Regions from separate parts of the Mycolicibacterium chitae genome, predicted to be linked through region 1. Evidence: riboswitches for the same ligand, from Rfam matches in the RefSeq annotation. Region 1 holds a riboswitch; each other region holds the start of a gene.
What was found. Region 1 has a riboswitch for cobalamin ahead of EL338_RS07490 (PPE domain-containing protein). Riboswitches for the same ligand answer to the same signal wherever they lie in the genome.

Region 1 (5,418 bases):
CGGGCGCGGCGCGGTGCCGCGCAGCCCCATCGTGCCCGCACCCCGCTCCGATGGAGTCGCCTCGGGTTCGAGGTCCATGTATTCGTAGCCGCGGCCCAACTGCTCGGCCTGGGTGCGACGGCGGCGCGCCCGCTGCTGGGTCTTCTCCTCCTCGACCGCGGGGGCGGCCGCGGGGTTCTCGGCGTCCTCGACTTCCGGGGCCCGACGACGGCTGCGGTTGCTCGCCGTCCGCTTCGCGTCGGCGGCCAACCCACCCACCAGGTAGCCGAAGGCGTCCATGTTGCCCAGCGTCGGCGGCGAACCGGTGGGCGGCGGCGGTCCCGGTGGCGGCGGGGCCGACGGTGCCGGGGCCGGTGCGGGGGCCGGCGCCGAGGCCGACGACGGCACCGGTGCGGGCGCCGGGGTCGGGGCCAGGGCCAGCGCCACGGGCGGGGGCGCGAGCGGCGCCATGGGGATCACGGGCAGCGCGTTCTGCAGTCCGGCCGCCAGCCCCGCCGCGCCCAGCATGCCCCCGGCCGCCAGCCCGGCGCCGGCGGTCACCGTGGCCAGCATCGGCAGCAACACCGGCAGGGCCACCAGGAGCACCGACTGCAGCGTGGTCTTCAGCAGCGCGATGGTGTCGGTGGTGATGGCCACGAACATCGCCCCCGCGCCGAACAGCAGCGTGTAGGCGATGGCCACCGGATTACCCGAGGCGAACGCGATCCCGATGTCGGCCAGGACGAAGCCGGCGGTCTGCGACAGGTAGAGGACGTACTGGCTGATGTCCATCGGATAGCCGAGCGCGAACGCCAGGTTGAACGGGTGGAAGAAGCTCAGCGGGTTACCGGTCCAGGGCAGGTAGGGGTCGATGCCCGCGAACAACTCCGCGATGAACGGGTGGTTGTTGAGTCCCTGGATCAGCGGATCCAGGACGTTGTTGTAGAAGTCGGTGTAGCCGATCTGGTCGAACCACTCCAGATAGTCATTCGTCTTGTCCGGTGGCGGTTCGGATTCCGCCGCCCGCGACGCGGTGGCCATCGACGGGGCCGCCAGGATCTGCGGGGCCGCAACGCTTTCCGGCGCGGCCGCCAAGCTGGTGGTCGTCACACCGTCGTAGGTACTCATCACCGCGGCGGCCTGCGCCCACATTCGGGCGTAGTCGGCCTCGTTGACCGCGATCGGGATGGTGTTGACGCCGAAGAAGTTGGTACTCACCAGGACCGCGCGGGTGGCGTGGTTGGCCGCGAGTTCCGCCAGCGTGGGCATCGCGGCCAGCGCACCCGTATAGGCGGCCGCGGCCGTCTCGTGCTGGGCGGCCCGCAGCGCGCTGCCGGAACTCTGCTGGGTCAGCCAAGTCAAGTACGGGGTGTGGGCCGCGACATAAGCTGCGGCACTGGGCCCCTCCCACGCACCGGCGTTCACGCTGCCCAACAGCGCCGTGAGTTCGGCGGCGGCCTCGGCGTACTCGGCGCCCAGGGTGGTCCAGGCGCCCGCGGCGGCCAGCAACGGTCCGGGCCCCGGCCCGGACGAGAGCAGACCCGACCAGACCTCCGGCGGTGCGGCCATGTATATCGGCGCGGTCATCGGCGCGCGCCCTATGCGAAAGACACTGTCGTACATCGGCTTTCTCGGGGTACACCGCCCCGGGTAGCAGGATGCAATGACGCGAGTGTCCTGGCTCTCGGATCACCGCTCGCCTCGCCTTCCAGCCTTGCAGCCGTGGCGGTTGAGGTTCGCTCCCCGATGACAGTGGCGGGACCGCGCCGGATTCACACCGGCTTCCTACGTCGTCATCACCTATCGGGTGGATTATGACATGGCGGGCGCGGCCGGCTCAGACCGCCTGCGCTTCGGCCTTCTTGGCTTCCCGGGCCAGCAGTCGGTCGCGTTGTTCCTCGAACTTGATCACCTGGCGGCCAAGGCCTTCCAGGAACTCCGCGAGCTGTTCGCGGCGTTGTTCGCCCTGGCTGGTGAAGTCGTCGCGTTCGAAGATCCGCCACTTGCGCAGCACCGGTTTGACGACCTCGTCGAGGTGCTGGCGCGGGTCGTAGATGCCGTGCTTGGCCATCAGGACGCCGTTGCGGCGGAAGTTGGGCATGCCCTGGCCGGGCATGCGGAAGTTCTCCACGACGCTGGCGACGGCTTCCAGGGCCTGATCGGGTGCCAGGTCGATCGCCGCGCCGCACATGTTCCGGTAGAACATCATGTGCAGGTTCTCGTCGGCGGCCACGCGTTGCAGCATCCGGTCGGCCACCGGGTCGTTGCAGACCTTGCCGGTGTTGCGGTGGCTGACGCGGGTGGCCAGTTCCTGGAAGGTGACGTACGCGATCGACAGCAGGAAGTCGGTTTTGTGTTGCTCCTCTTCCTCCTCGGTGGGCCCGAAGCCGTTGGTCACGTGTTCCATGCGGGCCTGTTCGAGCGCCACCGGGTCGACGCCGCGGGCCACCAGCAGGTAGTCGCGGATGACGATGCCGTGCCGGTTCTCCTCGGCCGTCCACCGCCCCACCCAGGTGCCCCAGGCGCCGTCCATCGAGAAGTACGCGCCGGCCTGGCGGTGATAGGACGGCAGGTTGTCCTCGGTGAGCAGATTGGTGATCATCGCGGCCTTGGCCACCGCGCTGAGCTGGGAATTCTCCTCGGCCCAGTCCTGGCCGCCGAGCATGGCGAAGTCACGGCCCCGGTCCCAGGGCACATAGTCGTGCGGATTCCAGTCCGTGGTCACCGACAGGTGCCGGTTGAGATTGCGCTCAGCAATCGGTTCCAGCTCGGCGATGATCGCCGAATCGGACATTTTCCTGACCATAAGACCGTTTCCTTGCGTAGATGCCGGGCTCAGCGTAGCTTGCGCCAGCTAATTCGGTGTCGAACCCGACCAAAGGCTGTACCGCTCGACGAGAATGGTTCAGTTCGTGTCGCCGGCGGTGGTGTTGACGTTGTCGCCGAACCATTTCTCTTTGATCAGGTTGTAGGTGCCGTCCTCGCGCATGCGGAACAGCGTTTGGTTGATCGGCTTGCGCAGCGGGCTGTCGACGTCGACGACGAAGCCCTGATCCTCTTCCTGGAACATCGGTCCCGCCGTCACGGCGACGCCCTCGCCGCGGTGAGCGACGTAGTAACGCAACACCGGCGCATCGAATACCACCGCGTCGTACCCACCTTCGCGCAGCAGGTGATAGGAGTCCTCGATGGTCGGTGTCTCGGTGGCGTCGACGCCGAGGTTGCGCAGGAAGGCTGCCGCCGTGGTGTCGGCGACCGTGGCGACGGACTTCTCGTAGAGGTCGGCCGGGCCGGTGATCTTCGCGTCCAGCTTGGCGACGGTCAAGGTGGCGCTGAGGTTGGCCGAATAGAACGCCACGAACACGATCGCCGCGAAGCCCCACAGGATCGCCAGGACCTGGGTGAGGGCACGGGTCGCCGTGGTGTTCGCCGAGCCGACCAGCGAGCCGATCCCCCAGCCGAACGACTGGACAATGCCCGGATAGTACGACCGCGACACGACGGGTTTGTCGCTGCGGCGCTCGATGAACCAAAAGACGTGCGCCGGAATGATACTGACGACCACCGCCGCGCTCAGCCAGATCAGCATCGTCCGGGAGAACAACAGGTCCAGGAAACCACCGAGGCCCGGAACCGACGGGCGGGTGTCGTGCACGGGAACGATGATCTGCAGTCCCGCATCCAGGGTGGGCTGGGTGAAGTCGAAGTGTTGTTCGCGATCGGCGGTCAGCGAGATCGCGCCCACCGCGACATCGGCGCGGTCCTCGGCCACCGCGGCCAGCTGCCCCCGGACGTTGTCGGTGCGCAGGTACTCGGTGGTCCAGTCCAGCCGCTTGGCGATCTCGTTCCACAGATCGACGCTGAACCCGGTGAGCTCCCCGGAGCTGGTCTCCACGACGAAGGGTTCCAGGGGGTGCACCGCGACGCTGACCGCATCCGGTTCAGGCTCCGGTTCCGCGGCGGCCGTCGGCATCAGCGCGGGCGCCATCCCGAGCACGACCGTCAACAGGAACGCGACGATCGCGCCGACGTGCCGCGAACCCAACGGGCTCACCTCTTCTTTCCCCACTCCGCCGACGCAGGGCGTCAGGTGCTGGAGTTACCCGCCTGCCACTGTTTCCACGGAATGTTCCAGTCGCCCAGGCCATCGGTGCCCGGCAACGTCGACCCTACGGTGTTGACCACGTCGACGATGTCGCCACGCTTGACGTTGTTGTAGAACCACTGCGCGTTGCTGGTGCTGACGTTGATGCAGCCGTGGCTGACGTTGTCGTAGCCCTGGCTGCCCACCGACCACGGCGCGCCGTGGACATAGATTCCGCTGTAGGACATCTGCGTCGCGAAGTCGACCTCGGTGCGATAGCCGTTGGGCGAATTCACCGGCACGCCATAGGTGGACGAATCCATCACCAGGTGCTCGTAGCGGTCACCGACGATATAGGTGCCGTTGGGCGTGGGGGTGCTGTTCTTGCCCATCGAGATCGGCATGGTCTTGACCACCTCACCGTTGACCCGCACGGTCAAGGTCTTGGTGGCGTCGTCGGCCGTCGCGATCACCTCGTCGCCGATGGTGAACTTGGTACTGGCGTTGCCCTGGCCGAACAGACCGTCACCGAGATCCACCCCGTAGGTGTTGACCTCGACCTCGACGGTGGTGCCGGGCTTCCAGTATTCGGCCGGGCGCCAACGGACTTCGCGATTGTTCAGCCAGTAGAACGCGCCCTGAACGGCAGGCTCGGCGGTCACCTTGATGGCTCGTTCGGCGGCCACCCGGTTGGGAATGTTCTCGTCGAATCGGATCGCGATGGGTTGGCCGACGCCGACGGTCTGACCGTCGTTGGGCATCAGGTACGGCATGGTCTGATTGGCCGGCGAGTGCGTCTCGAAGGTCATCTGCCGGGTGGTGACGCCGCCGAGGCCCAGCGAGCGGGCGTTGACCGTGTAGGTCTTGTTGAAGCCCAGCGGCTCGGCGGTCTCCCAGGTCAGACCGTCGTCGCTGAGCTTGCCTTCGACGACGGTGCCGCTCTCGTTGGTCATCACCACCGAGTCGAGCACGCCGGCGGTCGCCGTCACGGTCACCGGCTTGTCGACCGGAACGCCGACCGCACCGTCCTTGAAGGACGCGGTGACCCGCGGCACCAGCAAGTCAGCAAACGGGGTGCCCTTGTCGGCGATGCGCTCGGGGGAAGCTGTGTCGGAACCGGCACCGCATGCGCTGAGCACCAGCACGGGAACCAGCAGGAACACTGCCCACCAGGATCGATAGCCGTGCGGACGGGCCGCAGAACGGACCTGCCACATAAATACGTACACCTCACAAACGGGGTTCTGCGCGAATCTTGGCAATAGTCTAAGGGCTCCGATGCCCGTCTGCGACCACGGCGTCGCTGCCCCAGCATACCGGTCGGGGGTACTTGATTTCGTGTCGCGAGGCTTCGC
Region 2 (5,418 bases), 1.7 Mb from region 1:
GACCGCCACGTCGTCGGAGACCGAACCGCAGGCGGTCAGTCCGCCCGCCAGTACCGGAATGGCCAGAGCGGCAATGAACTTCATCAGATTACCTTCGATCAGTTGGACGCCGGGTCGACGTGGGTGAGCAGGAGATAGGGCAGGCCGGTGGCCGGATGCGGGACGACGTCCCCGGCGACCTCGAAGACCTTCCGGAGCAGGCTGGCATCGAGCACCTCGGTGGGCGGGCCGTGCGCCAGGATCCCGCCGTCGGCGACGACGGCGACCGCGTCGAAGTGTCGCAGGACCAGGTCCAGGTCGTGCATGGCCGCAATCACGGTGCATTCCAGCTGGTCGAGGACCTGCATGAGGCGCAGCCGCCAGGCGGCGTCGAGGTGGTTGGTGGGTTCATCGAGAACCAGCACCGCGGTCTGCTGGGCCAGGGCCCGGGCCAGCACCACGCGATGCCGCTCGCCGCCGGACAGCTGAGTGCAGGGCCGATTTCCCCAGCCGCCCAGGCCAACTGCGCCCAGCGCGTCGTCGATGATGCCGCGATCCTCGGCGGCGGCCACCGACCACGGCTGCCGATACGGGGTCCGGCCCAGGCCGACCGCCTCGGCGACCGTCAGCTCGCCGGACGGCCGCTCCTCCTGGCCGACGAACGCGATCGTCAGCGCCCGGCGCCGCGCGGACAGCCGGCGCAGATCGTCACCGTCGACCCGGATCGCACCGTCGGCCGGGGCGTCGAGGCCGGCCAGCGCGCGCAGCAGGGTGCTCTTGCCGGCGCCGTTGGGGCCGACGACGGCCAGTCGCGTCCCGGCCGGGACGTCCAGTTCGACCCCGGCGACGATGGTCCGGGTGCCGCGGCAACACCGCAGACCCTGCGCGCGTACCGTCGCCGAAGCGCTCATGAGCTGTTCCCGAACTCGTAGCGCCGCCGGCCCATCAGGAACAGGAAGATGGGTGCGCCGATCAGCCCGGTGAGGATGCCCAGCGGCATCTCGCGCGGGGCGGCGGCGACCCGCGAGATCACGTCGACCCACACCAGGAACAACGCCCCGCCGCACACCGCGACCGGCAGCATCGCCCGATGCGTGGCGCCGACCACCAGGCGCGCCGCGTGCGGGACGATCAGCCCCACGAACCCGATGCCCCCGGACACGGCGACCAGCACCCCCACCAGCACGCCCTGGATGACGAACAGCGTGGTGCGCAGGCCGCGCACCGGGACGCCCAGCGAGGTGGCGGTGTCGGACCCGGCGGCGTAGGCGTCGAGCCAGGAGTGGATCGCGAGCATCGCCGCCAGCGTGATCACCACGACCGCGCCGGCCAGCGGCACCTTCGCCCACGTCGCGCCGGCGACGCTGCCCAGCATCCAGAACATCACGCCCTCGGCGGCGTGCGGGTCACCGGCGGTGAACACCAGCAGCGACGACAGCGCCATGAACGCCGAGGACAGCACCACCCCCGAGAGGATCAACCGCAGCGCCGTCAGCCCACCCTGGGCACGGGCCACCGTGTACACCGTGACGGTGGCGACCAGCGCGCCCAGCAGCGCGCCGCCCGACAGCGCCCACACCCCCAGGCCGGCCAGCGCGCCGAGGGTCATCACGGCCGTCGCGCCGACCGCCGCCCCGGCGGACACCCCGAGCAGGTAGGGCTCGGCCAGCGGGTTGCGGACCAGCGCCTGCATCAGCGCCCCCGCCAGCGCCAGGCCGGCACCCACGACCGCGGCGAGCACCGAGCGGGGCAGCCGCAGATCCCAGATGATCACGTCGTACGCCGCGTCCGCGACGTCGCCGCCGAGCCGCCCGACGATGGTGCGCCAGACGTCACCGATCGGGATGTGTTCGGCCCCGAAGGCCACCGACAACAGAATGCTCACGGCCGTGAGGACGGCCAGCAGCGCGGTCAGCGGGCCGGCGCGGAGCCGTCGTGTCATCGGAACAGCCGTCTTCTGCACGTCTTGCCTTTGAAGTCTGGGTAACTGTGCGCGAGTTACTCGGTGGACTCAGCGAGATCGGCAGGTCTTCGGACTCGGGATCGTTCGAACTCGACGCCTTCCCGGAATTGCTCCCAGTGGCCAGTGTCGAGCCCGTCTCCCATACCGCTGCGCGCCAGTCCCGGATTCACACCGGGTTCCCTGACACCCGCTATCAGGCGGATGCGACCGTTCTCTGCCGGTGAGGCTACCAATGCGCGAGTTCGGTACTGTCGGACCGTTACAAACACGAACCGTGTCGTAACTACCGAGGAGTGAACCTTGTCCCTGACCGTGCCCGCGAACCTGGACGAGATCACCCCCGAGTGGATGACCGCCGCGTTGGCGCAGCGCCACCCCGACGCCGTCGTCGACAAGGTGCGCGTCGAACTGCGCGACGACGGCACCAACCGGCGCGCCCGCCTGGGGCTGACATATACGACGGGCGAGGGGCCGGCGACGGTGTTCGTCAAGGCCGCCGACCCCGCCCACAAGGATCTGATCCGGATGACCAGCGGCATGTTCCACGAACCGCGGCTGTTCAGTTCCGGCGTGGAACTCCCGCTCGAGCACCCGCTGGTCTACGCCGCGATCGCCGACGAGGACGCCTACGACTTCTGCCTGGTGATGGAGGACCTGTCCGCGCGCGGCGCCGACCCCCGGGATTCGCTGCGGCCGCTGTCGGTGGAGCAGGCCGCCACCGGAATGCGGGCGCTGGGCCGCCTGCACGGACGCTTCTGGGGCCGGCGCGTCCTGGGCCATCCCGAGTTGGGCTGGCTCGAACCGTTCGTGGCGTTCGACGGTCTGCAGTACGCGCCGCTGCCCTCGGCGCTGGAACGCCTCGACGCCGACGAGACACCACGCGCGGTGCTGGAGTTGAGCATCGACCAACTCGTCGAGTCGATCTGGAAGCCCTACATCGGGACGCTGACCACCTCGCCACAGACCCTGCTGCACGGGGATGCCCACATCGGCAACACCTACCTCACGCCCGCCGGCGAGGTCGGCTTCCTCGACTGGCAGATGGCGCGACGCGGCAACTGGTCGCTGGACGTCGGCTACTTCCTGCAGGGCGCGGTCACCACCGAGGACCGCCGCGCGCACGAACGGCCCCTGCTCGACGAGTACCGCGGTGCGCTGGGCCTGCCGGGCGACGAGTTGCCGTCGGCCGACGAGATCTGGTTGCGTTACCGCGCATCGGTGGCCCACGGCCTGGCGCTGTGGTTGGTCACCGCCAGCGCCGACGGCGGCATGTGGCAGCGCGCCGAGGTGGCCGTCGCGCTGGCCCAGCGGTACGCAATCGCGTTCGGCGACTTGGATTCTGCGGCGGCCATCGCCGAGATCGCCGAGGGCTGAGTTGTTCGCGGGGCTACCCGCGAAACGCGTGCAACACCCGAACCCTCGGCGACCAGGCGCTCAGTCGACCAGCGGGCAGTCGCCGCACTTGGTGTGGTCCCGGGTGCGGTACCACAGGCAGCAGGTGTTCCGGCGCCACGGGCCCGTCGCGGCGGCGGTCATCTTGCCGGCCAGCGGGTGCCGGGCCAGCAGCGCGGTCGCCACCGGCGTGACCCGGTCATCGGAGCGGCCCGCGGCGATCCGGCGCGCACCCGACGACAGCGCCGAGGCCGCGTTGCCCCACAGCAATCCGTCGGCCACCCGCGCCACCGCGCGCAGCGCCGTGTGGAACCCCTCGAACTGATCGGCGATCACCGTCGCGGCCATGACGTCGGCCACCTCGGAGGCGCTCAGCGCGCTGCCGTCCCAGCCGCGAAAGTCGTTGAGGGTCAAATCCACTGAGCCCGACGGGTTCACGACGTAGCCCAGGCCGTCCAGGTCGAGCACCACCCCGCCGCGCTGCCACACGCCCAGCGTCAGCGACCAGCAGCGGGCCGCGAAGCCGTAATGCAGGGTCGAGGCCACCACGCGCCCCTCGTCGGAGCCGACGCTGACGCCGACCGCGTCCAGCAGCGATCGCAGCTGCGTCGGCTCGTGCAACTCCCGGCGGGACAGCACCGTCGTGACGGGGCCGACGTGCCAGCCGAAGTACGGCCCGAACCTGACGGCGTCCTGCACCGCCGCGCGCACGGCCTCGGGATCGGCCACCGGTGCGTGGGCGAGCTCAAAGTCGGTGTCGGGCATCGGCGTCGAACCTACCGAAGACTGCGGCTCGACGTGCAACCGCGTTGATCCTGGGCCAGAGTGGGTACCCAACGGCGTTGTGCGAAGGTTGGTGCTGGACAGAGATGACAGGTGACTTGATGGCGCGTCACGAACTCGGCGGGTCGTTGGCGCCGCAGCGGCATCGCTGCGGGGATGATTGACGTGGGTCTTTTCGGGACAGCGTTTCGCGCCGTTCAGGTCGTGGCCGGCACCGCGTTGTTGACCGGCGATGCCGCTCTCGGTGCCACCCGGGCAGTCGCGGATACCGCCGGCGGCGTGGTCGACGGTGTCGCCACGTCAGCGGGTACGTTGGCGCGAGCCGCGACAAACATGGCCCTCGAGGCCGCGGGCGGCCCCCCGGCACGTCGCACCAGCCGCCGCGGTGCCCGCCGCTGGATCGAGGTACGCGGACTCGGTGGTACGGATGCCGATGCGGTCGCGGACAAAGTGCTGGCCGCCGTGCGGGCGGTCCCCGGCGTCAGCGACGCGGTGCTGAACCGTTCGATGTCGCGGGTCGTCGTCACCGTCGAGTCCGGCGCCGCATCGACCGACCTGGCGGCCGTAGTGGCCGAAGCCGAACGTTCGGTCCGCGACGACAGCGGGCGGCACCGGCCGCTGACGCTGCCCTGGGACGACGAACTGTTGGCCGCTCGCAGCCTGGGTGCTGCGGCGGCCGCCGTCAGCCTGGGCATGGCGGTGACCGGGACGGCGCTGCGGCTACCGCGGGTGTCCGAAGCCGTGGTGGCCGTGCCCACCATGGCCGATCACATCCCACGGATTCGTCGCCTCGTCGAACGACGCCTCGGTCGCGAGGGTGCGGACCTGCTGTTCAGCCTGGCGACCTCGACGTCGGCGGCGCTGACCACCTCACCGTCGGCGGCGGCCGCCGAGCTGGCGACGCGCAGCATGCTGGCGGCGGAGGCCTGGAACGTGCGGGAGGCATGGCACCGCCACGAACCCCGACTGACCGACCATGCGCCGGCGACCGGCGAACCGCAGCGCGGCACCCTCGAATTCGACATGGGTGCCGGCGAACGGTACGCCGACCGGATCGGCTGGGTCGGCGTGACCGCCGCCGCCATCCTGGGCGCGGTTTCCCGCAATCCCACCGTCGGTGCGGGGGCTGCCCTGATCACCGCGCCCAAACCGTCGCGGGCCACGCGAGAAGCATTCGGTTGTTCGATGACGCGCGGGCTGACCGCGCACCACGACGCCTTGGTGGTGCGGCCCCGGGCGCTGCGGGCGCTGGATCGGGTGGATGCGATCGTCATCGATCCCCGCGCGCTGTACACCGACCA
Region 3 (5,418 bases), 1.8 Mb from region 1:
CGACCGTCATCGGCTCCGGGCGCACCACATCGCCATACAGGATCGGTGGCCGCACACAACGGGATCCGTAGGACTGCACCCATCCGTTCTGGGTGGCGACGAACCCGTCGAGTTTCTCGGCGAAGTACTGCACCATGTCATTGCGTTCGGGCTCGCCGTGCACCAGCACGTCCAGCCCGAGGTCTTCTTGCAGCCGAACGACGTCGGCGATCTCCGAGCGCATCTGCTGCTCGTAGCCGGTCTGATCGATCTCCCCGGCCCGCAACGCCGCACGCGCCTTACGGATTGCGATGGTTTGCGGATACGAGCCGATCGTGGTGGTGGGCAGCAGCGGCAGTCCCAGCCGCGCGTTCTGCGCCGCGCGCCGTTGGTCGGCCGGGCCGCGCTGGGCACCGGTGGCCAGCACCGACGTCAGCCGCGCCCGGGTCGCGCCGACGTGCAACCGCGGATCCGCGGCCCGGTTGGCCCCCGCCGCGTTGGAGGCCTCTATCTCGGCGGCGACGGCGTCGCGGCCCTTGCGCAGCGCCACCGCCAGGGTCGCGACCTCGAACACCTTCTCGTCGCCGAAGGCGAGCCAGGTGCGCAGGGTGTCGTCCAGATCATCCTCGGCATCCAGCGAGTAGGGCACGTGCAGGGTCGAACACGATGTCGAAACCGCGAGTGAACCAACAGATCCCGACAACGAGTCCAAGGTATCCAGCGCCGATGCCAGGTCGGTGCGCCAGATGTTGCGTCCGTCGACCACACCGGCAACGACCAGCTTGTCGGCCAGTTCGGGCACCGCGGCCACCGCCTGCACCCCGCCGGCGACCAGGTCGACGCCGATCGCCTCGATCGGGCTGCGCGCCAACGCTGCCAGCGCGCCGTTCAGCGCACCGAAGTAGGTTGCGACCAGGATGTCCGGGCGTCGAGGGGCCGCCGCAAGCTCGGTGTACACCCGGTGCGCGAGCTTGGCCGCGTTGTCGAGTTCATCGGTGACCAGTACCGGCTCGTCCAGCTGGACCCACTCCGCGCCCGCGTCGGCGAGCTGGGCCAGCAGTTGCACATAGAGCGGCAGCAGCTCATCGATGCGTTCGATCGGGGCGGCGGCGCCGTCCACGGCTTTGCTCAGCGCGAGGAAGGTCAGCGGTCCGATCACGACCGGCCTGGCCGGCACCCCGAGCTCACGCGCCTCGGCAAGTTCGGCCAGCACCTTCTCCGGATGCAGCGAGAACGTGGTGTCCGGGCCGATCTCGGGGACGATGTAGTGGTAGTTGGTGTCGAACCATTTGGTCATCTCCAGCGGGGCGACCTCGGCGGTGCCTCGCGCCGCCGCGAAGTAGCGGTCCAGTTCGTCGTCGATCCCCTGCACGCGCGGCGGCAGTGCGCCCAGCAGCACGGCGGTATCGAGCATCTGGTCGTAGTAGGAGAACGTGTTCACCGGCACGGAATCCAATCCGGACCGGGTCAGCGACGTCAGCGTCTGGCGACGCAACTCGGCGGCGACCTCCTCGAGTCGGGCGCGCTCGACCCGGCCGGCCCAGTAGCCCTCGGCGGCGCGCTTGAGTTCCCGATTCGGCCCGATGCGGGGTGCACCCAGAATGGTCGCGGTGAATGGTGTTGCCATGGAACGTCCTTCGGTACGACGGAAAGCACATCGCCCATGGACGGGTAACGAGAGCAACCAGCAGCCCTCGGCCATCCGCCCATTCCTCGAGGCGATGCACCGTCGGACGCGGCGCGTCCGACACAGCTGGCAGGTCTTCGGACTCGCAGGCGCGCACCGTGGTCGGTGCTCCTAATGGCCGTCGCTTCCCGGTAGCTATGCGCTGCTACCAGTGCTGATGACGGCGGTCGTTCCTGCATACCGCTGCGGGACAGTCCCGGATTCTCACCGGGTTCCCTCTATCGGTCCACCCGGGTGGGTGAACCGGTCGATGCCTTCCGTGCGGATGCACGAAAGGCAAACCAGCTGCACCCGGCATCTTAGCTCTTAGCCCCTTCGCCGGGGCCCGCCGGCCCAGGCTGCGATACCGCAGCGCCGCTGCTCCTCCCAGCGTTCCGGGTTCTAGTCGCGGGGCCGGGCCCGGGTTCCCTCGGTGCGCGCCCGGTTCCAGCTGCGCTGGATGACTTCCATTGTGGCCCAGGTTTTCACCGGCGTGGGCCCGCCGCGTTCCTGCACGGTGCCGTGCAGCCAGGCGATCCCCAGGGCCGCGGCACACGCCGCTGCGTTGTGGGTGCCCTCGAAATCGAAGGTGCGCCCGCCGAACGACAACGTCGCCCGGTGCGGCAGCGACACCCCGTCCCGGGTCTGCCAGGCCACCTGAGAATCGACGTCCTCGTTGGCCGCGATCACCGCCGGCTCCCCCTGCCGGTGGTAGGTGGCCGTCGCGTAACCGCCGGCGCCCAGCATCGCGTTGCCGGTCTCCCAGTGGCCGTCATCGAACAATGCGCCCCACACGAACCAATAATGCTCGAGCTGCGCGATTTTCGAAACGTGGGCGCTGAGCCCGGGCAGACAGTACATCCGGTCGAGACCGCCGTAGCCCCCGACGACGGGCGAGCCCTCGATGGTCCCGGTCACGGTGCAACCAGAGCTCGTGTAGCCGACGTCATCGGGCGGCCCGGGAACGCTGATCCGGGTCACGTTGGACGGCAACGGCGTCAGGGTGACGTCGATGACGTCGTCCTCCTTCCACACGTACCGCGAGGGCCCGAGCGAGACGGTCATCGCGTGTTTGGCCGCCATAGTGACGTTGCCCGACAAGACCGTGTGTTCCCCGTCGACCTTGGTCCACACGATCGGACCCCAGTACAGGTCCTGCTCGCCGGGCACGCGGACCGTCCTCGGATACGCCCACAGATCCGGCGGGCACTCGTGCAGGGTGAAGTCGAACGCCGCGCTGGCCGACAAGGTCCGCACCAATTGGTAGCGCTTGCCGTTGGCGGTGTCCGCCATGGCCCACAGGAACATCAGGTCGTTGTGCAGGCCGGCGAACTGCGCATCCCGGGTGGAATGGTCCTGGTCGGCGGCGTCGGACAGGGTCACCGTCGGAACGATCCCAGCGGTGGCGATATCGAACTTCGGCACGGTTGCCCCTTCTCGCGACACAAGCTGTGCAGGCAGCATCACTGTAGCCGTTACTGTTGGCCTTTAAGTAGGAACGGTGCGACTGACCCGGTGTGCCCGGGCGCTTTGTGGGCACACTGCATCCATGGAGACTCACGAGTACGCCCCCGGCCGCAGCGTCGACGTGTTCGGCGACCCCGCCCATCCCACGGTGCTGCTGTGGCACGGCACGCAGACCGACGCCCGACACACCGTCGGTTCGCTGGCCGAACTGCTCGCCGGCCACGATCTGCGGGTGGTGGTGCCCGATTGGAACTCGCACGCCGACGATCACGGTCGCTCCGATCTGCTGGCCTCGGTGCGGTTCGCCCGGGCCGGAACGGCCCAACCGCTGGCCGTGATCGGGTGGTCCCTGGGGGCGGTGGCCGCGGCGGGTCTCGCGATCGGGGCCGCCCAGTACGACGTGAGCGTGCGCCACGTCGTCGGCCTGGGTGGCGCCTTCATGGTGCGCGATCCGCTGACCGGCGAGATGCTCGGGCCGCGACTGTCCGCCGACCAGCGGCGCGCGCCGTTCACGCTGCTACACGGCGCGGGCGATGACGTGGTGCCGCTACAGGCCAGTCGGGACTTCGCCGTCGAACTCGAGCGGGCCGGTTGGCCGGTCCGGGTCATCGAACTGGACGCCGATCACGGCAATATCGCAGGGGCGCAGTACAACTCAGCCGAAGACCGCTACGAGCCGAGTGCCGATCCCAACACCCGGCAGGTGGTCACCGAAGTGGCGGAACGCGTCGCCGAGGCGCTGGCAAATCCACCCAAACCCAGGTGACCATCGTCGGATACGACCGGGACCATCAAGCAGGACGTTCGTAGTCAGAGCTCGTGCAGTTCATGACCAGACCACGTAATTGGCCCCACTCGCAGGCCAATTCCCTGATCCATCAACCGGCGCTCCGCGTCCCACACCTCGTCGTAATCGCGCCCGTCGCCGTCGAATTGCTGCAACAAGCGAGCCACGAGGCTTGACACCGTCATGTCGCGTTCCGCCGCCAGCACCTTCGCGCGGCGAATCAACTCCTCGGGCATCGACAGGGTGATGCTCTTCGTCGACATGGGCTTCAGTGTAGGACTGAGGCAAGGTTGGAGGGCGGCCGACAAAGCTCTGTTCGACCGCTCTCTAGCCCCACTTGAGCGTGATCGCCGGGTTGGGGCGGTCTCTGGGCGGCCCCTCGATCAAATGCCGTCACCTCCGGGTGACGGTCATCCACAGGGATTGACTGGCGTGCGTCCGCACCCATCCCAGGCTGTGCACAACTGTCAAACACCGGGTGACGGGTTTCAATCGAAGAGCCGCGTGGAGAGCGGCGAACCCTGGTGGAAGATGGAAATCCTCGACGGTTGACAACAGGCCGCAGACATCAACTGCGCGGCATCGTTTCTAGCCCCTCACCCGACCGCGGACTTCGACGGCGGCGCCGACCCGCCCTGGGGTTCCCGCGCCACCATCAGTCGGGCGATCTTCTCGCGATCGGCGACCGACGGCATCCCCATCCCCCGCTGATACCCGTAGACCTCGTGCAGCGGGGTCGACTCGGTCCGGCCGTCGAGGATGTCGACGGAATCGGTGCTGATCAGCCCGGGATGCTCCACGCCGCAGGCCTCGGCCACCTTGACCAGGTCGCGGCGCAGCGTCTTGATGTAGTTGGCCACCCGGACGGCCTTCTCGTCGGGCACCAACCCGCGGCTCAGCCACGCGTTCTGGGTGGCCACCCCCGTCGGGCAGGAGTCGTCGTGACATTTCTGCGCCTGGATGCAGCCGACGGCGAGCATCGCCTCGCGCGCCACGTTGACCATGTCGCAGCCGAGGGCGAAGCCGACCACCGCGTTGTCGGGCAGGCCCAGCTTGCCGCCGCCGATGAACGTCACCTGCTCGTGCAGGCCGCGTTCGGCGAACTCGCGGTACACCCGCGAAAAGCCGAGTTGGAAAGGCAGCGACACGGTGTCGGTGAAGGTCAGCGGGCCCGCGCCGGTGCCGCCCTCGCCGCCGTCGATGGTCACGAAATCCACCCCGCGATCGGTGTCGCGCATGAGGTCGGTCAATTCGGTCCAGAAATCGAGGTGGCCGACCGCGGACTTGATGCCCACCGGCAGCCCCGTCTCCGCGGCCAACAACTCCACCCAGTCGAGCAGGCTATCGGTGTCGGAAAACTCCGCGTGCCGCGACGGGCTGACGCAATCCCGCCCCCGCGGGATGCCGCGGGCCGCCGCGATCTCCGCGGACACCTTGGCCGCCGGCAAGAGGCCGCCCAGGCTGGGCTTGGCGCCCTGGCTGAGCTTGATCTCCAACGCGCGCACCGGCGCGCCGGCCA
Region 4 (5,418 bases), 1.2 Mb from region 1:
CACGAAGATCAGCGCCGACTGGGCGCCCACCACCGCGATGGCGCCGCGGGCGTCCCGCAGGCCCAGCCGCAGCCCGACCGCCTCCCGGGCCGTCATGGCCGAGCGCACCAGGATGCCGACCAGGCGATACGTCAGATCGGCGACATGGCACAGCGCCGCCGGCACGCCCGCGCGCCGCGCCAGGTCCAGCAGATCGGCCATCAGGGTCGTCACGGCCAGGCCGATGGTCGCCGCCGACGCCGCGACCGACCGCAGCGCGGTGTCCACGGCCAGGTCGACCCCGCCGGGTTCCAGGTGCGGCCCGCCGCGCAGGCTCACCGCGATCGGCACCGAACCGATCGCGATGAACACCGCCGGCCCCAACAGCGCGAGGAAGAACAGCCGCGCCCGGACCCGGGCCAGCGCGATCGTCGCGACCGCGGTGACGACCAGCACCAGGGGCGCCCCGGTGCGCGGCGGCAGCACCATCGCGCACAGGAGCAGCCCGCCGTACAGACACACCTTCTCCAGGGCGGGGTCGGTCGACCACCGGTTCTGGGCGGCGCTGATCTCGAGCGGGTTCACGACGCGGTGGTCACCCGGTCGTGGGTTGCGTTTCCTTGCGGCCGCGCTGGCGTCCGGCGTACCAGCCGATGGCGCCGCCGAGCACGATGCCGCCCAGCCCGGCCTGCAGCGCGAACAGTCCGGACTCGACCTCGCCGGGCAGCTCGCCGACCAGCGGGGAGAACCAGGGCTCGTAGTCCTCGTGGATCTCGGTGATCACTTCCTCGGCCTGGCCGTCGGCGCCACCGAACTCGGCCTCGGCGTCGCGGGAGTAGCCGAAGAGCAGGGAGCCGACGGCGATCACGATGGCCAGCCCCAGCAGGGCGATAACCATCGGGGCCATGGAACGTCCGTTGGAACCGGTGCTCATGACTGGACCTCCTCGCGCTCGGTGCTGCGGTTCAGGAAGCCCAGGTTCACCAGCTCCGAGGAGGCGACCTGGATGAGCACGCGGACCACGACGACGGTGATCAGCCCCTCGACGATGGCCAGCGGCACCTGCGTGACGGCGAAGACGGCCAGGAACTCGGCGAAGCTCTCCGCGATGCCGCCCTCGGCGGCCGGGAAGGCCAGCGCCAGCTGCACACTTGTGACGATGTAGGTGACCAGGTCGGCGACGAACGCCAGGGCGAACACGGCCGGCAGCAGGCCGACCCCGGCCTTGCGCAGCGCGAAGAACACCGCGAACCCGGCCCACGGCCCGGCGATCGCCATCGAGAAGGCGTTGGCCCCCAGCGTCGTGATGCCGCCGTGCGCCAGCAGCAGCGCCTGGAACAGCAGCACGATCGTCCCCAGGAACGCCATCACCGGTGGCCGGAAGATCGCGGTGCCCAGCCCCGTCCCGGTGGGATGGGAGCTGGAACCGGTCACCGAGGGAAGCTTGATCGCCGACATGACGAACGAGAACGCGCCGACCGCGGCCAGCAACGGCCCCGCCGACGGATGCTTCCGCACCGTCACGACCACCTGTCTGGCGCCGTAGACGACGAACGGCGCGGCCGCGATGGTCCAGGCCACCGCGTGCACCGGGGGCAGAAAGCCCTCTGCAATGTGCATGGTTGTAGTGCCTTTCCGCCCAGCACCTCGTGGGCATCGATGTTGGTGCTGTGGTCGGTCTCCTGGCTCACGGGTCTCCCGGGCCAGATCAACTGGTCCGGACCGGCGGCGTCCGCCTTCCCACCCGCGCACGAGGCCCGAGCAGTGGCATGGGGGAAACCGTCTTCCCGCTCACAGTGGCGAGGGCCGCCTCGGATTCGCACCGAGTTCCCGTTCACCGCAGCCCACGGAGCATACCGCCGCGGTGCTTGCCCGCAGTGCGACTGCGCTACCTTGGTGCAGATAAACCCACACGGGAGTGCACGCGGCAGTGCGCTGAGAGGACGGCTGAGGGCCGTCGACCGTATGTACCTGTCCGGGTAATGCCGGCGTAGGGAGTGTGAAAGCCATGGCCGAACGGGTGTACCGCTGGCGGGTGGTCGACATCGTCGTGGCCAGCGTGCTCGCGGTCGCCGCGGGTCTGGTGTTCGTCCTGTGGAACATCGCCTCGAATCCCCTGACCGCCCCGCTCAGCGCGCTGCTGCCCGGTCTGCAGGCGCTGGCCGGCGGCGGTTGGCTGTTCGCCGGGGTGCTGGTCGCGATGGTGATCCGCAAACCCGGCGCGGCGCTCTACGGCGAACTGGTCGCGGCCACGGTGTCGGCGTTGGTCGGCAACCAGTGGGGCGTGCTGACGCTCGAATCCGGCCTGATCCAGGGCCTGGGCGCGGAGTTGGTGTTCGCGCTGTTCTTCTACCGGGTGTGGAACCTGCCGGTCGCGGTACTCGCCGGCGCGACCGCCGGGCTGGCGATGGCGATCAACGATCTGGTGCTCTGGTATCCGGGGGCCGCGACGGCCTTCGCCGTCACCTACACCGCCGCCGGGATCGTCTCCGGGGCGCTGCTCGCCGGGGCGCTGTCCTGGTTCGCGGTCCGCGGGCTGGCCAAGACCGGGGCGCTGTCGCGGTTCGCCTCGGGCCGGGCCTGGTCGGCCGGCGACCCCGCGCGGTGATCGGGGCCAGCGCCCGGGGCTGGTCGTGGCGGCACGCCGGTCGCGCCCGGCACGCCATCAGCGATCTGGACCTCGACATCGCCGCGGGGGAGCGGGTCCTGCTGCTGGGCGCCAGCGGATCGGGGAAATCGACTCTGCTGCAAGGGCTTGCGGGGCTGCTCGGCGGCAGCGAGGAGGGCGACGAGTCCGGCCGGTTGCTGGTGGACGGCGCGCCGCCGGGCGAGCGGCGCAGCCGGATCGGCATGGTGCTGCAGAACCCCGACTCGCAGGTGATCCTGTCCCGCGTCGGCGACGACGTCGCGTTCGGGATGGAGAACTTCACCGTCGAGCGGCGGGCCATCTGGCCGCGGGTGCGACGCGCGCTGGACGCCGTCGGCCTGTCGCTGCCGCTGCACCGGGACACCGCCCGGCTCTCCGGTGGGCAGCAGCAGCGCCTCGCGTTGGCCGGCGTGCTCGCGATGAATCCCGGTCTGCTCCTGCTGGACGAGCCGACCGCCAATCTCGACCCGGCCGGTGTGCTCGAGGTCCGCGACGCCGTGGCCGCGGCCGTCGAACGCACGGGTGCGACGCTGGTGGTCGTCGAGCATCGCACCGAGGTGTGGCTGCCGGTGGTGGACCGGCTGATCGTGTTGGGCGAGGCCGGGGCGATCCTCGCCGACGGCGCGCCGGCCGACGTCATCGACACCGAGGGCGAGCGGCTGACCCGCGCCGGGGTCTGGGTGCCGGGCGTCGAACCGCCCCGCCCGCCCCGCGGCGGCGTCCGCGGTGCGGCGTTGCTGCGTTCGCACGGCCTGTCGGTCGGCTATCCGTCGGGGCGTCGCACGGACATCGGCGACGTCGAGATCCTCGGCGGCGCAACCACGGTCGTGTCCGGCCCGAACGGGTCGGGCAAGTCCGCGCTGGCGTTGACGTTGGGCGGGCTGCTTCCGCCGCGGGCGGGCCGGCTCGAGGCCGCGGCCGGGTTCGCGCCCGCCGCGGACCGCCGCGCGCCCATCGCCTGGCGCTCCCGCGAGCTGCTCACCCGCATCGGCAGCGTCTTCCAGAATCCCGAGCACCAGTTCCTCACCGGCAGTGTGCGCGACGAATTGGCCTGCGGGCCAAGGGCGCTCGGCCGCGACGAGGCCACGATCGCCGAGCTGTGCGACGGGCTGCTGGAACGCCTGCGCCTGACGGGCCTGGCCGAGGCGAATCCCTACACGCTGTCCGGCGGTGAGCAGCGCCGGCTGTCGGTGGCGACCATCCTGGCCACCCAGCCGGAGCTGATCGTCCTCGACGAGCCGACCTTCGGCCAGGATCGCAACACCTGGGCGGAGCTGGTGGGCCTGCTCGCCGAGATCGTCGCCGCCGGAACCGGTGTCGTCGCGGTCACCCACGACCTCGACTTCACCGACGTGCTCGCCGACCGCCGGATCGAGTTGTCATGACCGGCGCCCCTACCCTCAACCCGGTCGCGAAACTCGCCGCCGCGCTGATCCTCGCCCTGGGCCTGATCTTCAGCGTGGACTGGGTGTCGGCGCTGACCGCGCTGGTGCTCGAGGTGGCCCTGCTGCTGGTGCTGCGGGTGCCGCTACGGCAGATGCTGCTGCGCGGCGCGGTGGTGCTGCTGGCCGCGGCGCTGACCGCCGTCACGATCCTGCTCTACGGCCAGCCCGGCGGCACGGTGTACTGGCATTTCCTGCTCATCAACGTCAGCGACGGCTCGATCACGTTGGCGCTGGCGACATTCCTGCGGGTGCTGGCCATCGCGCTGCCCTCGGTCCTGCTCTTCATCGACACCGACCCCACCGAACTCGCCGACGGCCTCGGCCAGGTGCTGCGGCTGCCGGCGCGCTTCGTGCTCGGGGCGCTGGCGGGCCTACGCCTCGTCGGGCTGCTCCGAGAAGACTGGCAGTATCTGGGTTTCGCACGCCGGGCGCGCGGAGTCGCCGACCGAGGCCGGCTGCGGCGCGTGGCCGGGCAGGCATTCGCGCTGCTGGTCTTCGCGGTGCGGCGCGGTTCGATGCTGGCCACCGCGATGGAGGCCCGCGGGTTCGGCGCCTACCCGACCCGCACCTGGGCGCGTCCCTCGCCGTTCGGCGGCCGCGAGATCGCGTTGATCCTGGCGGCTTTCGCCATCGTCGCCGTGGCGATCGGGGTGTCCGTCGCCACCGGGCATTGGAACTTCATTGGAAATCTCTGAGCTGCTGCGCCGGGTGCCCGCCGGCGCGACCACGGTGCTGATCGACGGCCGGTCGGGGGCCGGCAAAACCTCGCTGGCCCACCGGTTGTGCCGCGCCTGGTCCGGCAGCGAGGTGATCAGCCTCGACGATATCTATCCGGGCTGGGGCGGGCTGCGCTGGGCCAGCGACCACGTCCGGACCGAGTTGCTGGCGCCGCGGGCGGTCGGGGCGACCGGTCGCTGGCGGCGCTGGGACTGGTCCACCGGCGCGCCGGCCGGCTGGCACACCGTCGCGCCCGGGCAGCGGGTGATCGTCGAGGGCGTCGGCGCCCTGACGCCAGGCTCGCGCGCGCTGGCCGACCTGGGCGTCTGGCTCGAGATGCCCGCGGCCGAACGTAAGCGCCGCGCGCTGGCGCGCGACGGCGAAACCTTTGCGCCGCACTGGGATCGGTGGGCCGCTCAGGAACGGGAATTCATCGGCCGCGACCACCCGCGTTCGGTGGCCGACGTCGTCATCGAGCTGCCGGCTGCCCGACGGGGATGAGGCCGAACATCTGCTTGATCGTCATCATCAGCCAGCCCGCGGTGGCCGGGCTGTGATACCGCGTCCAGTTCATCTGCAGGCTCAGCACCCAGGGCTGCCCGGTGCGGTCGACGGCGTACCAGCTGAACG

Region 2: it holds a riboswitch for cobalamin, as region 1 does, so the genes downstream of both, EL338_RS25035 (FecCD family ABC transporter permease) here and EL338_RS07490 (PPE domain-containing protein) in region 1, are expected to answer to the same signal.
Region 3: it holds a riboswitch for cobalamin, as region 1 does, so the genes downstream of both, metE (5-methyltetrahydropteroyltriglutamate--homocysteine S-methyltransferase) here and EL338_RS07490 (PPE domain-containing protein) in region 1, are expected to answer to the same signal.
Region 4: it holds a riboswitch for cobalamin, as region 1 does, so the genes downstream of both, EL338_RS01915 (energy-coupling factor ABC transporter permease) here and EL338_RS07490 (PPE domain-containing protein) in region 1, are expected to answer to the same signal.

Annotation. Positions count from the first base shown of each region.
Region 1 is NZ_LR134355.1:1,546,813-1,552,230, reverse strand. Features, by position in the region: gene EL338_RS07490 (PPE domain-containing protein) at 1-1,566, opposite strand, end outside; cobalamin riboswitch at 1,633-1,811, opposite strand; gene EL338_RS07485 (acyl-ACP desaturase) at 1,817-2,773, opposite strand; gene EL338_RS07480 (transporter substrate-binding domain-containing protein) at 2,885-4,033, opposite strand; gene EL338_RS07475 (L,D-transpeptidase) at 4,066-5,280, opposite strand.
Region 2 is NZ_LR134355.1:5,258,926-5,264,343, reverse strand. Features, by position in the region: gene EL338_RS25045 (ABC transporter substrate-binding protein) at 1-84, opposite strand, end outside; gene EL338_RS25040 (ABC transporter ATP-binding protein) at 99-890, opposite strand; gene EL338_RS25035 (FecCD family ABC transporter permease) at 887-1,921, opposite strand; cobalamin riboswitch at 1,985-2,169, opposite strand; gene EL338_RS25030 (phosphotransferase) at 2,291-3,316, shown strand; gene EL338_RS25025 ((2Fe-2S)-binding protein) at 3,377-4,099, opposite strand; gene EL338_RS25020 (cation-translocating P-type ATPase) at 4,274-5,418, shown strand, end outside.
Region 3 is NZ_LR134355.1:5,183,603-5,189,020, forward strand. Features, by position in the region: gene metE (5-methyltetrahydropteroyltriglutamate--homocysteine S-methyltransferase) at 1-1,606, opposite strand, end outside; cobalamin riboswitch at 1,718-1,929, opposite strand; gene EL338_RS24650 (hypothetical protein) at 2,048-3,070, opposite strand; gene EL338_RS24655 (alpha/beta hydrolase) at 3,195-3,878, shown strand; gene EL338_RS24660 (DUF6364 family protein) at 3,923-4,162, opposite strand; gene EL338_RS24665 (FMN-binding glutamate synthase family protein) at 4,496-5,418, opposite strand, start outside.
Region 4 is NZ_LR134355.1:389,573-394,990, forward strand. Features, by position in the region: gene EL338_RS01905 (CbiQ family ECF transporter T component) at 1-564, opposite strand, end outside; gene EL338_RS01910 (energy-coupling factor ABC transporter substrate-binding protein) at 575-913, opposite strand; gene EL338_RS01915 (energy-coupling factor ABC transporter permease) at 910-1,599, opposite strand; cobalamin riboswitch at 1,635-1,836, opposite strand; TPP riboswitch at 1,882-1,993, shown strand; gene EL338_RS01920 (ECF transporter S component) at 1,988-2,587, shown strand; gene EL338_RS01925 (ABC transporter ATP-binding protein) at 2,584-4,011, shown strand; gene EL338_RS01930 (energy-coupling factor transporter transmembrane component T family protein) at 4,008-4,766, shown strand; gene EL338_RS01935 (nucleoside/nucleotide kinase family protein) at 4,753-5,289, shown strand; gene EL338_RS01940 (serine hydrolase) at 5,258-5,418, opposite strand, start outside.